Linked DNA regions of Paraburkholderia fungorum. The main gene of each other region encodes a partner of the protein of the gene in region 2 in a complex. Links are inferred from orthologs where the notes say so. Each region holds a gene or a part of one and is shown on either strand. Other genes may lie near its edges. The genes, in order: secG, secY and secA.

Evidence for each region.
Region 1: secY (region 2) and secG share a complex: the UniProt entries of both Escherichia coli proteins name them as parts of the sec protein translocase complex. The link is inferred for Paraburkholderia fungorum from one-to-one orthologs.
Region 3: the proteins of secY (region 2) and secA are in contact, whole or in part, in a crystal structure (PDB 3DIN), measured with the Thermotoga maritima proteins. The link is inferred for Paraburkholderia fungorum from one-to-one orthologs. Residues at the interface, in WP_004081795.1 of Thermotoga maritima: Glu108, Gly109, Glu110, Glu111, Ala236, Glu237, Arg238, Arg239, Ile240, Thr241, Ile242, Gln243, Tyr244, Ala245, Arg246, Arg247, Val248, Thr249, Gly250, Arg251, Arg252, Val253, Tyr254, Gly256, Ala257, Ser258, Thr259, Tyr260, Leu261, Pro262; in WP_004082002.1 of Thermotoga maritima: Glu261, Ala262, Arg263, Lys300, Ala301, Arg302, Thr303, Ile304, Ile305, Leu323, Tyr324, Asp325, Pro326, Val329, Ser330, Tyr333, Ile336, Lys340, Phe345, Val349, Glu363, Phe364, Tyr374, Ser375, Gly376, Gly377, Glu393, Ile395, Thr482, Ser483.

Annotation. Positions count from the first base shown.
Region 1 is NZ_FNKP01000001.1:1,434,408-1,437,366, reverse strand. Bases 111-2,918 are described here. They hold secG (preprotein translocase subunit SecG), read right to left. Parts: upstream 1,804-2,918; coding sequence 1,417-1,803; downstream 111-1,416. Other genes in these bases: BLS41_RS06330 (NAD(P)H-quinone oxidoreductase), read right to left, coding at 2,785-2,918; tpiA (triose-phosphate isomerase), read right to left, coding at 1,881-2,663; BLS41_RS06350 (NADH-quinone oxidoreductase subunit A), read right to left, coding at 693-1,052; BLS41_RS06355 (NuoB/complex I 20 kDa subunit family protein), read right to left, coding at 150-629; BLS41_RS06360 (NADH-quinone oxidoreductase subunit C), read right to left, coding at 111-128. Outside these bases: more of BLS41_RS06360, read right to left, coding at 1-110; more of BLS41_RS06330, read right to left, coding at 2,919-2,959. UniProt on the Escherichia coli protein: Subunit of the protein translocation channel SecYEG. Overexpression of some hybrid proteins has been thought to jam the protein secretion apparatus resulting in cell death; while this may be true it also results in FtsH-mediated degradation of SecY.
Region 2 is NZ_FNKP01000001.1:3,619,377-3,622,403, reverse strand. What follows is about bases 58-2,933. They hold secY (preprotein translocase subunit SecY), read left to right. Parts: upstream 58-760; coding sequence 761-2,107; downstream 2,108-2,933. Other genes in these bases: rpsK (30S ribosomal protein S11), read left to right, coding at 2,907-2,933; rpsM (30S ribosomal protein S13), read left to right, coding at 2,513-2,878; rpmJ (50S ribosomal protein L36), read left to right, coding at 2,355-2,471; infA (translation initiation factor IF-1), read left to right, coding at 2,116-2,334; rplO (50S ribosomal protein L15), read left to right, coding at 280-714. Also shown: rpsE (30S ribosomal protein S5), read left to right, coding at 1-57; more of rpsK, read left to right, coding at 2,934-3,027. UniProt on the Escherichia coli protein: The central subunit of the protein translocation channel SecYEG. Consists of two halves formed by TMs 1-5 and 6-10.
Region 3 is NZ_FNKP01000001.1:3,448,575-3,452,047, forward strand. Bases 137-3,458 are described here. They hold secA (preprotein translocase subunit SecA), read right to left. Parts: upstream 3,154-3,458; coding sequence 337-3,153; downstream 137-336. Other genes in these bases: argJ (bifunctional glutamate N-acetyltransferase/amino-acid acetyltransferase ArgJ), read right to left, coding at 137-174; BLS41_RS15320 (DciA family protein), read left to right, coding at 3,453-3,458. Outside these bases: more of argJ, read right to left, coding at 1-136; more of BLS41_RS15320, read left to right, coding at 3,459-3,473. UniProt on the Escherichia coli protein: Required for protein export, interacts with the SecYEG preprotein conducting channel.

The DNA.
Region 1 (2,959 bases), 2.2 Mb from region 2 along the record:
GCAACGTTGAGGTAGTCGGCCGTCTTCACGACGATCGTCACTTCACCGATTGCTTCGTTGATGCTCAACAGGAGGCCGCCAAAGGCCGCCTCGAGGTTCGCTTTCAGGGTCTCGAGTTTGCTTGCCATATTGTGGGGGAGGCGTTGGCCTTATTGACGGGCGATTGTGTTGGTGCGGCGAATCTTGGCCTGCAACTGGATCACGCCGTACACCAGCGCTTCCGCAGTCGGCGGACAACCCGGCACATAAACGTCAACCGGAACGATCCGGTCGCAGCCACGCACTACCGAATACGAGTAGTGGTAATAGCCGCCGCCGTTCGCACACGAGCCCATCGAGATTACCCAGCGCGGCTCAGCCATCTGGTCGTAGACCTTGCGCAGAGCGGGCGCCATCTTGTTGCACAGCGTGCCGGCGACGATCATCACGTCCGACTGACGCGGACTCGGACGAAACACCACGCCGAAGCGGTCAAGGTCATAACGGGCAGCGCCCGCATGCATCATCTCGACCGCACAACACGCCAGACCGAACGTCATCGGCCACAGGGAGCCGGTGCGCGTCCAGTTGATCAGTTTGTCAGCCGTCGTGGTGACAAACCCTTCCTTCAAGACCCCTTCGATACTCATTTGCTTTCCACTCCAGACGGGGCGGCAAGCCTTGGCCACCCACGCAAACCGGCGATTAATCCATCATTCCCAGTCGAGGCCGCCCTTCTTCCAGATGTAGGCGAAGCCCAGCAGGAATTCGAGCAGGAAAATCATCATTGCCATGAAGCCAGGCCAGCCGATGTCGCGCAGAGCTACGCCCCACGGAAAAAGGAATGCGGTTTCAAGGTCGAAAATGATGAAGAGAATGGCGACGAGGTAATAGCGAACATCGAACTTCATGCGCGCATCTTCGAATGCTTCGAAGCCGCACTCGTACGGTGCGTTCTTCTCTGTATCGGGCTTGTTGGGACCAAGAATCTTACCGATACTGACCAGCGCTACGCCTAAACCGGTGCCTACGATGAGGAACAACAAGACGGGGAAATAGGCTGCGAGGTTCAAGACAATCCTCAATCGGTTGGTTCGGTTCTGAGTGCCGACAGGAGCATAGCACTCCTGCCGCGAAATCACTTCCGAAACGCACATGCCACAAGCCCTACTTAAGCCGTGCCCAGAAGTGAAAAATGCCAGCCGAAGCTGAAGCAAGCGGCTGGCATTTAGATAACATTTTGGTGCCGACGGCGAGACTCGAACTCGCACAGCTTTCGCCACTACCCCCTCAAGATAGCGTGTCTACCAATTTCACCACGTCGGCACTGCATGCAATCCGGGAAAACAACTTGTAACCCGCGAATCGCTTCAAGACTTAGATTGTAACTTGTTTAAACAGATTGTTCAACGCACAAGAGACAAATTGCCGCGAAATTTATTTCGGTACGTCGGTAGCCGGGACCGATGCAGGCGATGCCGGCAGGGCAGCCGAACCTGCGACCGGCGCAGAGGCCGACGGTGCTGCCGAGGCCGCAACCGGAGCCGTCACTGCCGCGCCCAGCAAGCCTGCCGAAGGCTTCGACCGATATGCGCCGAGGTACGTCAACGTCAGCGTCGTGACAAAAAATACCGCTGCGAGCACTGCGGTTGTACGCGACAAAAAGTTTGCCGAGCCAGTCGCACCGAACAGACTGCCCGATGCGCCGCTACCAAAAGCAGCGCCCATATCGGCGCCTTTGCCGTGTTGCAGCAAGACAAGGCCGATGACCCCAAGTGCCGACAACAGCTGAACGACGATAATCAATGTTTTCAAATACAGCATCACACTCACCTGAGTCTTTATTTAACCGCGCGACACGCTGTGTTGCACGGGATGGAGTCACCACCAAAGCGCCCTGCTTAACCGGCGACGCTCGTTGCGGCCGCCGCCTTGCAGATCGCCAGGAAATCCTGGTCTTTCAACGACGCGCCGCCAATCAGGCCGCCATCGATATCCGGTTGACGGAACAGCTCTTCCGCGTTCTCCGGTTTCACGCTGCCGCCGTACAACAACGGCACATCCGCTACTGCCTCGCCCTTCGCCGCCAGGCGCGCACGCAGGAACGCGTGAACGGCCTGAGCCTGCTCCGACGATGCACTCTTGCCCGTGCCGATCGCCCAGACCGGCTCGTACGCGACGACCAGGCGGGCCGCTTCCTGCACCGACAATTTCGCCAGCACTTCGTCGAGTTGCGAACCAACTACCTGCTCGGTCGATCCGGCTTCGCGCTCTTCGAGCGTTTCACCGACGCAGACGATCGGCGTCAAACCCGCTTCCAGCGCGCGCTGCGTTTTCACCGCCACCAGCTCAGCGCTTTCGCGATGATAGGCGCGACGTTCCGAGTGCCCGACAATCGCGAGCGTGGCGCCGAAATCCACGACCATCGGCGCAGCCACTTCACCGGTATAGGCGCCGTGCGTGAACGCAGACACGTCCTGCACGCCCCACGCGACACGACCACCTTCCAGCAACGACTGGGTTTGCGCCAGATAAAGGCTCGGCACACACACGCCGACGCGCACGTCGGCCGGCAATTCGCCCGCGCCTTGCGATACAGCCTGCAACAGCGTGGCATTGGCGGCGAGACGCCCGTGCATTTTCCAGTTACCGACTACCAGCTTGGCTCGTTGTTGTTTCGACATCGTCTCGTCTTGTCTTGGCGGCGGACTTTGTTTGCGCTTACAGTCCGCCTTTCGGATTCATTCGGCGTGCGCAAAACGCGCAATTTTACTGCGTGGGGTGGATCGGGTCAAACCGACCGTGTCAACTATCCTGACCCCAAGCGAGCACGATCTTGCCGACGTGCGTGCTGCTTTCCATCAATGCATGCGCTTCGGCGGCCTGCGCAGCGGGAAACACGCGATAGATCACCGGCTTGATGCGGCCCGCTTCGAGATGCGGCCACACCTGCTCTTTCAATTGCGCGGCAATTTTTGCC
Region 2 (3,027 bases):
ACGCCGGGCGACATCGCGGCGAAGCGCGGCAAGTCCGTCGAAGATATTCTGGGCTAAGGTGGACACCATGTCTGATAAAACTGTCAAGGTCCAGCTCGTCAAGAGCCTGATCGGCACCCGTGAAACGCACCGTGCTACGGTGCGTGGCTTGGGCCTGCGCCGACTCAACTCGGTTAGCGAGTTGCAGGACACGCCGGCTGTGCGCGGCATGATCAACAAGGTTTCGTACCTCGTTAAGGTCATCAGCTAAGCGGCTGACCAGGACTCAAGGAGTTGATAATGGAATTGAATAACCTGAAGCCGGCTGAAGGCGCGAAGCACGCAAAGCGTCGCGTTGGTCGCGGCATCGGCTCCGGCCTCGGCAAGACCGCTGGCCGTGGTCACAAGGGTCAGAAGTCGCGTTCGGGCGGCTTTCACAAGGTTGGCTTCGAGGGCGGTCAAATGCCGCTGCAACGTCGCCTGCCGAAGCGTGGCTTCACCTCGCTGACGAAGGAATTCGTTGGTGAAGTGCGTCTCTCTGATCTGGAAAAGCTGCCGGTCGACGAAATCGACTTGCTGGCTCTGAAGCAAGCCGGCCTGGTCGGTGAGCTGATCAAGAGCGCCAAGATCATCGCGACGGGCGAGCTCAAGCGCAAGGTCGTTGTGAAGGGTCTGGGTGCGACGAAGGGTGCGCGCGCTGCTATCGAAGCAGCCGGCGGCTCTTTTGCCGAGTAACGCGCAAGTTATTTGCCGTCACTAGCATTTGCATCGGAGAAGGTACTTGGCTAACAGCCCGAGTCTCGCAAAACCCGGTCGCAGCGCGGCGAAGTTTGGCGATCTGCGTCGGCGTGCAGTATTCCTGCTGCTGGCGTTGATCGTCTACCGTATCGGCGCGCACATTCCGGTGCCGGGTATTGACCCGGACCAGCTGGCGAAGTTGTTCCAAAGCCAGTCGGGCGGCATCCTTGGCATGTTCAACATGTTTTCGGGTGGCGCACTTTCGCGGTTCACGATTTTTGCGCTGGGGATCATGCCGTACATTTCGGCGTCGATCATCATGCAGTTGCTGGCGATTGTCTCGCCGCAGCTGGAAGCGCTGAAAAAGGAAGGGCAGGCGGGTCAGCGGAAGATTACGCAGTACACGCGTATCTTTACGGTCCTGCTGGCGACGTTCCAGGCGTTCGGCATTGCCGTCGCCCTGGAAAATCAGCCGGGCTTGGTGATCGATCCGGGAATGGTGTTTCGGTTGACGACGGTCGTGACGCTGGTGACGGGCACGATGTTCCTGATGTGGCTGGGTGAGCAGATCACGGAGCGTGGGCTTGGCAACGGTATCTCGATCATCATTTTCGGCGGTATTGCAGCGGGTTTCCCGAATGCAATCGGTGGTCTCTTCGAATTGGTGCGAACCGGCTCGATGAGCATCATCTCGGCGATTATCGTGGTCGCGCTGATTGCTGCTGTGACGTATCTGGTGGTGTTCATTGAACGCGGCCAGCGCAAGATTCTTGTGAATTACGCCAAGCGGCAAGTCGGTAACAAGATTTACGGCGGACAGTCTTCACATCTGCCGCTGAAGCTGAATATGTCGGGCGTGATTCCGCCGATCTTTGCATCGTCGATCATTCTCTTCCCGGCAACTATCCTGAACTGGTTTAGTTCGGGGTCGCGTACCAGCTGGTTCGCAGACACGTTGCACAACGTGGCCGAAGCCCTTAAGCCCGGTCAACCCGTGTACGTGTTGCTGTACGCGTTGGCGATCGTTTTCTTCTGCTTCTTCTACACCGCACTGGTGTTCAACAGCAGAGAAACGGCCGACAACCTGAAAAAGAGTGGCGCTTTCGTCCCTGGCATCCGCCCGGGCGATCAAACAGCGCGGTATATCGACCGTATCCTCACGCGTCTGACGCTGGCTGGTGCGATCTACATCGTGTTTGTTTGTCTGCTGCCCGAATTTCTGGTGCTGCGCTGGAACGTGCCGTTTTATTTTGGTGGAACGTCGCTGCTGATCATTGTCGTCGTCACAATGGATTTCATGGCGCAGGTGCAGTCGTACGTTATGTCGCAACAGTATGAATCGCTGCTTAAGAAAGCTAATTTCAAAGGCGGCGGCGTCCCGATGCGTTGAAAGGACATATGGCCAAAGACGATGTTATCCAGATGCAGGGTGAAGTCATCGAAAACCTGCCTAACGCTACCTTCAGGGTGAAGCTGGAAAACGGCCATGTCGTATTGGGACACATATCCGGCAAGATGCGGATGCACTACATCCGAATCTTGCCGGGCGACAAGGTAACGGTTGAATTGACGCCTTACGATCTGTCGCGTGCGCGGATCGTGTTCCGGGCGAAGTGATTTGAAAAAAGGGTAATATCATGAAAGTGATGGCATCGGTTAAGCGCATTTGCCGCAATTGCAAGATCATCAAGCGCAAAGGCGTTGTGCGCGTGATTTGCAGCTCTGATCCGCGCCACAAACAGCGTCAAGGCTGAACGCCGCGCTTTTTGCTGCGCTTTTTGTTTGAGGAAAAACAATGGCTCGTATCGCAGGGGTTAACATCCCGAATCACCAGCATACCGAAATCGGCCTGACGGCTATTTACGGTGTCGGCCGCACGCGCTCGCGCGACATCTGCGTCGCTGCTGGTGTGGCATTTTCGAAGAAGGTCAAAGACCTGAACGACGCAGACCTCGAAAAGCTGCGTGAAGAAGTCGGCAAGTTCATCGTTGAAGGCGATCTGCGCCGTGAAACGACGATGAACATCAAGCGCCTGATGGATCTCGGCTGCTACCGTGGCGTTCGGCATCGTAAGGGCTTGCCCCTGCGCGGCCAGCGCACGCGTACGAATGCCCGTACGCGCAAGGGTCCGCGTCGTGCAGCGCAATCGCTGAAGAAGTAAGCGGAACTGACAGTTACAGGAAAACGTAATGGCTAAGGCTTCGAACAACTCCGCGGCGCAACGCGTTCGCAAGAAGGTCAAGAAGAACGTCGCCGAGGGCGTGGTTCACGTTCACGCGTCGTTCAACAACACCATCATCACGATCACCG
Region 3 (3,473 bases), 170 kb from region 2 along the record:
CGCGCAAAAACGGTTCAACGTGAACGCACCGGCTACGGTCGCGCTTTCGTCGACGGTAATGACGAGCACGTCCTTGCGGTTCGGCTTGCGGATATTCGCCTCTGCCCAGCCAAGCGAAACGCCGGCGACAGGGTGGAGTTGAGCGGGATCGATCGAAGGGAAATTGACAGCCATGGTCGCGACCTGTCGAAGAAAATGCCGGCAGGCGCCGGCATTAGGGAAACGGAAACTGATGGCTCGGGCAGGTTGCCGAACCACCGCGAAATCTGATGCGAAACTACAGCGAAGCACAGGATGAAACGACGCGGCGCGCTCGGGAGCGCGCCGCTTTCGGCATTACACGATCTTGCCGTGGCACTGCTTGTACTTCTTGCCGCTGCCGCATGGGCACGGGTCGTTACGGCCGACCTTCGGCACGTTGTCCGCGCTCACGTTGGCTGTGACTTGCGACGACGAGCCGTGGCTCATCGCGTCGCCGATCATCGCAGCGGTCGCTGCTTCTGCCGCAACCGGCACGGCCGCTGCGGCTGCCGCTTCAGCGAACTCGGCGTGGCGAAACTCGACGTTCTCGAGATGGCCGCCCTGCTCTTCCAACTGATCGGCTACGTCTTCCAACTGTTCCGGCGACTGGATCTGCACGTTCATCACCACGCGGGTGACTTCGAGCTTCACGGCGTCGAGCATCGCGGCGAACAGTTCGAACGCCTCGCGCTTGTATTCCTGCTTCGGATTCTTCTGCGCGTAACCGCGCAGATGGATGCCCTGACGCAGGTGGTCGAGCGCAGCCAGATGTTCGCGCCAGCTACGGTCCAGCGTTTGCAGCATGATCGAGCGTTCGAACGAGCTGAACGACTCGCGGCCGACCAGTTCGACCTTTGCTTCGTACGCTTCGTCCGCTGCGGCTTCGACTGCTTCGAGAATTTCGTCCGCGCTGATCGAATTCGACTCGTTGATCATTTCCTGGATCGCGAGGTCGAGCTGCCATTCGTTGCGCAGCACTTCTTCGAGTTCAGGCACGTCCCACTGTTCTTCGATGCTGCCTGCCGGCACGAACTGATGAACGATATCGGCGATCACGCCATGACGCATTGCGCCGATGGTTTCCGTGATGTCGTTCGCTTCGAGCAATTCATTGCGCTGCTGGTAGATCACCTTGCGCTGATCGTTCGACACATCGTCGTATTCGAGCAATTGCTTGCGAACGTCGAAGTTGCGCGCTTCAACTTTACGCTGCGCCGATTCGATGGAGCGCGACACGATGCCCGCTTCGATCGCCTCGCCTTCCGGCATCTTCAGGCGATCCATGATTGCGCGCACGCGGTCGCCCGCGAAAATGCGCAGCAGCGGATCTTCCAGCGAAAGATAGAAGCGCGACGAACCCGGGTCGCCCTGACGGCCGGCACGGCCGCGCAGCTGGTTGTCGATGCGGCGCGATTCGTGACGTTCGGTGCCGATAATGTGCAGACCGCCAGCGGCCTTCACCTGATCGTGCAGCGCTTGCCACTCGTCGTGAATCTTCGCGATACGGCGCTGCTTTTCGTCGTCGGAGAGCGTTTCGTCCTTTTCGAGGAACGACGCCTGCTTTTCTGCATTGCCGCCGAGCACGATGTCCGTACCGCGACCGGCCATGTTGGTAGCGATCGTGATGCGTTTCGGACGGCCCGCTTCGGCAACGATTTCCGCTTCACGTGCGTGCTGCTTCGCGTTCAGCACCTCGTGCGACAAACCGGCCTGCTTCAGCAGATGCGACAGCAGTTCCGAGTTTTCAATCGACGTCGTACCGACCAGCACCGGCTGACCGCGCTCATAGCAGTCGCGAATGTCGCGGATCACCGCGTCATAACGCTCTTTGGCGGTCTTGTAGATCTGATCCTGCTTGTCGATCCGCTTCGGAGGACGATTGGTCGGGATCACGACCGTTTCGAGACCGTAGATCTCGTTGAATTCGTACGCTTCCGTATCCGCCGTACCGGTCATGCCGGACAGCTTCGCGTACATGCGGAAGTAGTTCTGGAACGTGATCGACGCGAGCGTCTGATTCTCGCTCTGGATCTTGACGTGTTCCTTCGCCTCGACGGCCTGGTGCAGGCCATCCGACCAGCGACGACCCGACATCAGACGGCCGGTGAATTCGTCGACGATCACCACTTCGTTGTTCTGCACCACGTAATGCTGGTCTTTGAAGAACAGCGTGTGTGCGCGCAATGCTGCGTACACGTGGTGCATCAGCGTGATGTTTTGCGGCGCGTAAAGGCTCTCGCCTTCGCCGATCAGGCCCCACTCGGCGAGCAGACGCTCGGCCTTTTCGTGGCCCGATTCGGTCAGGAAAACCTGACGGCCTTTCTCGTCCAGCGTGTAATCGCCCGGCTTTTCGACGCCGGTGCCGTCCGCCTTTTCTTCGCCGATCTGGCGTTCGAGCAGCGGCGGCAGCGCATTCATGCGCACGTAGAGTTCGGTGTGATCTTCGGCCTGGCCGGAGATGATCAGCGGCGTACGGGCTTCGTCGATCAGGATCGAGTCGACCTCGTCGACCACCGCGAAATTCAGCGCTCGCTGCACGCGCGCGTCGGTCTCGTAGACCATGTTGTCGCGCAGGTAGTCGAAGCCGAATTCGTTATTCGTGCCGTACGTGATGTCGGCAGCGTAGGCCTGCTGCTTCGCCTCGTGGTCCATCTGCGACAGGTTGATACCCACCGACAGACCGAGGAAGTTGTACAGACGCGCCATCCATTCGGCGTCGCGCTGTGCCAGGTAATCGTTGACCGTGACGACGTGCACGCCGCGGCCCGACAACGCATTCAGATACACCGGCAGCGTAGCGACAAGGGTCTTGCCCTCGCCCGTGCGCATTTCGCCGATCTTGCCGTAGTGCAGGACCATGCCGCCGATCAGCTGCACGTCGAAGTGGCGCATTTTCAGCACCCGCTTGCTGGCCTCGCGGCAGACCGCAAAGGCTTCCGGCAACAGCTTGTCGAGCGATTCGCCGCTCGCGACGCGCTGGCGGAATTCACCCGTTTTGGCGCGCAGTTGATCGTCCGTCAATTGCTCGATCTGCGGTTCGAGCGCATTGATCGCCGCGACGGTCTTTTGATATTGCTTGACTAGCCGCTGGTTGCGGCTGCCAAAAATCTTCTGTAGAAAACCGGTGGTCATCGGATCGGTGTCTGCGTCGCGGCTTCGGCTGGGTTGCGCGGTGCCGATCGTACGGATCATGCACTGCGCTCCGGGGTCGGAAGGGCCTCGGCGGCTTAGTCCAAGAGTGAATTCGAATCGGGCATTTTAGCACGCGCCCCCGGCCGCGCCTGTGTCAGAGGCGCTACGTTGGCCTTGTGGACAATGCCCGCTGCGTCGGCTTGTGACCGTACGACTCGAGCCGGGCTGGCGTGCATCCCGCGCGGTACAATCGCGGCGTGAACGCGCAATAGGGTGCGAACACGCCCTTATTTACAAACATGAGCCGTTTTCCGTCCTTT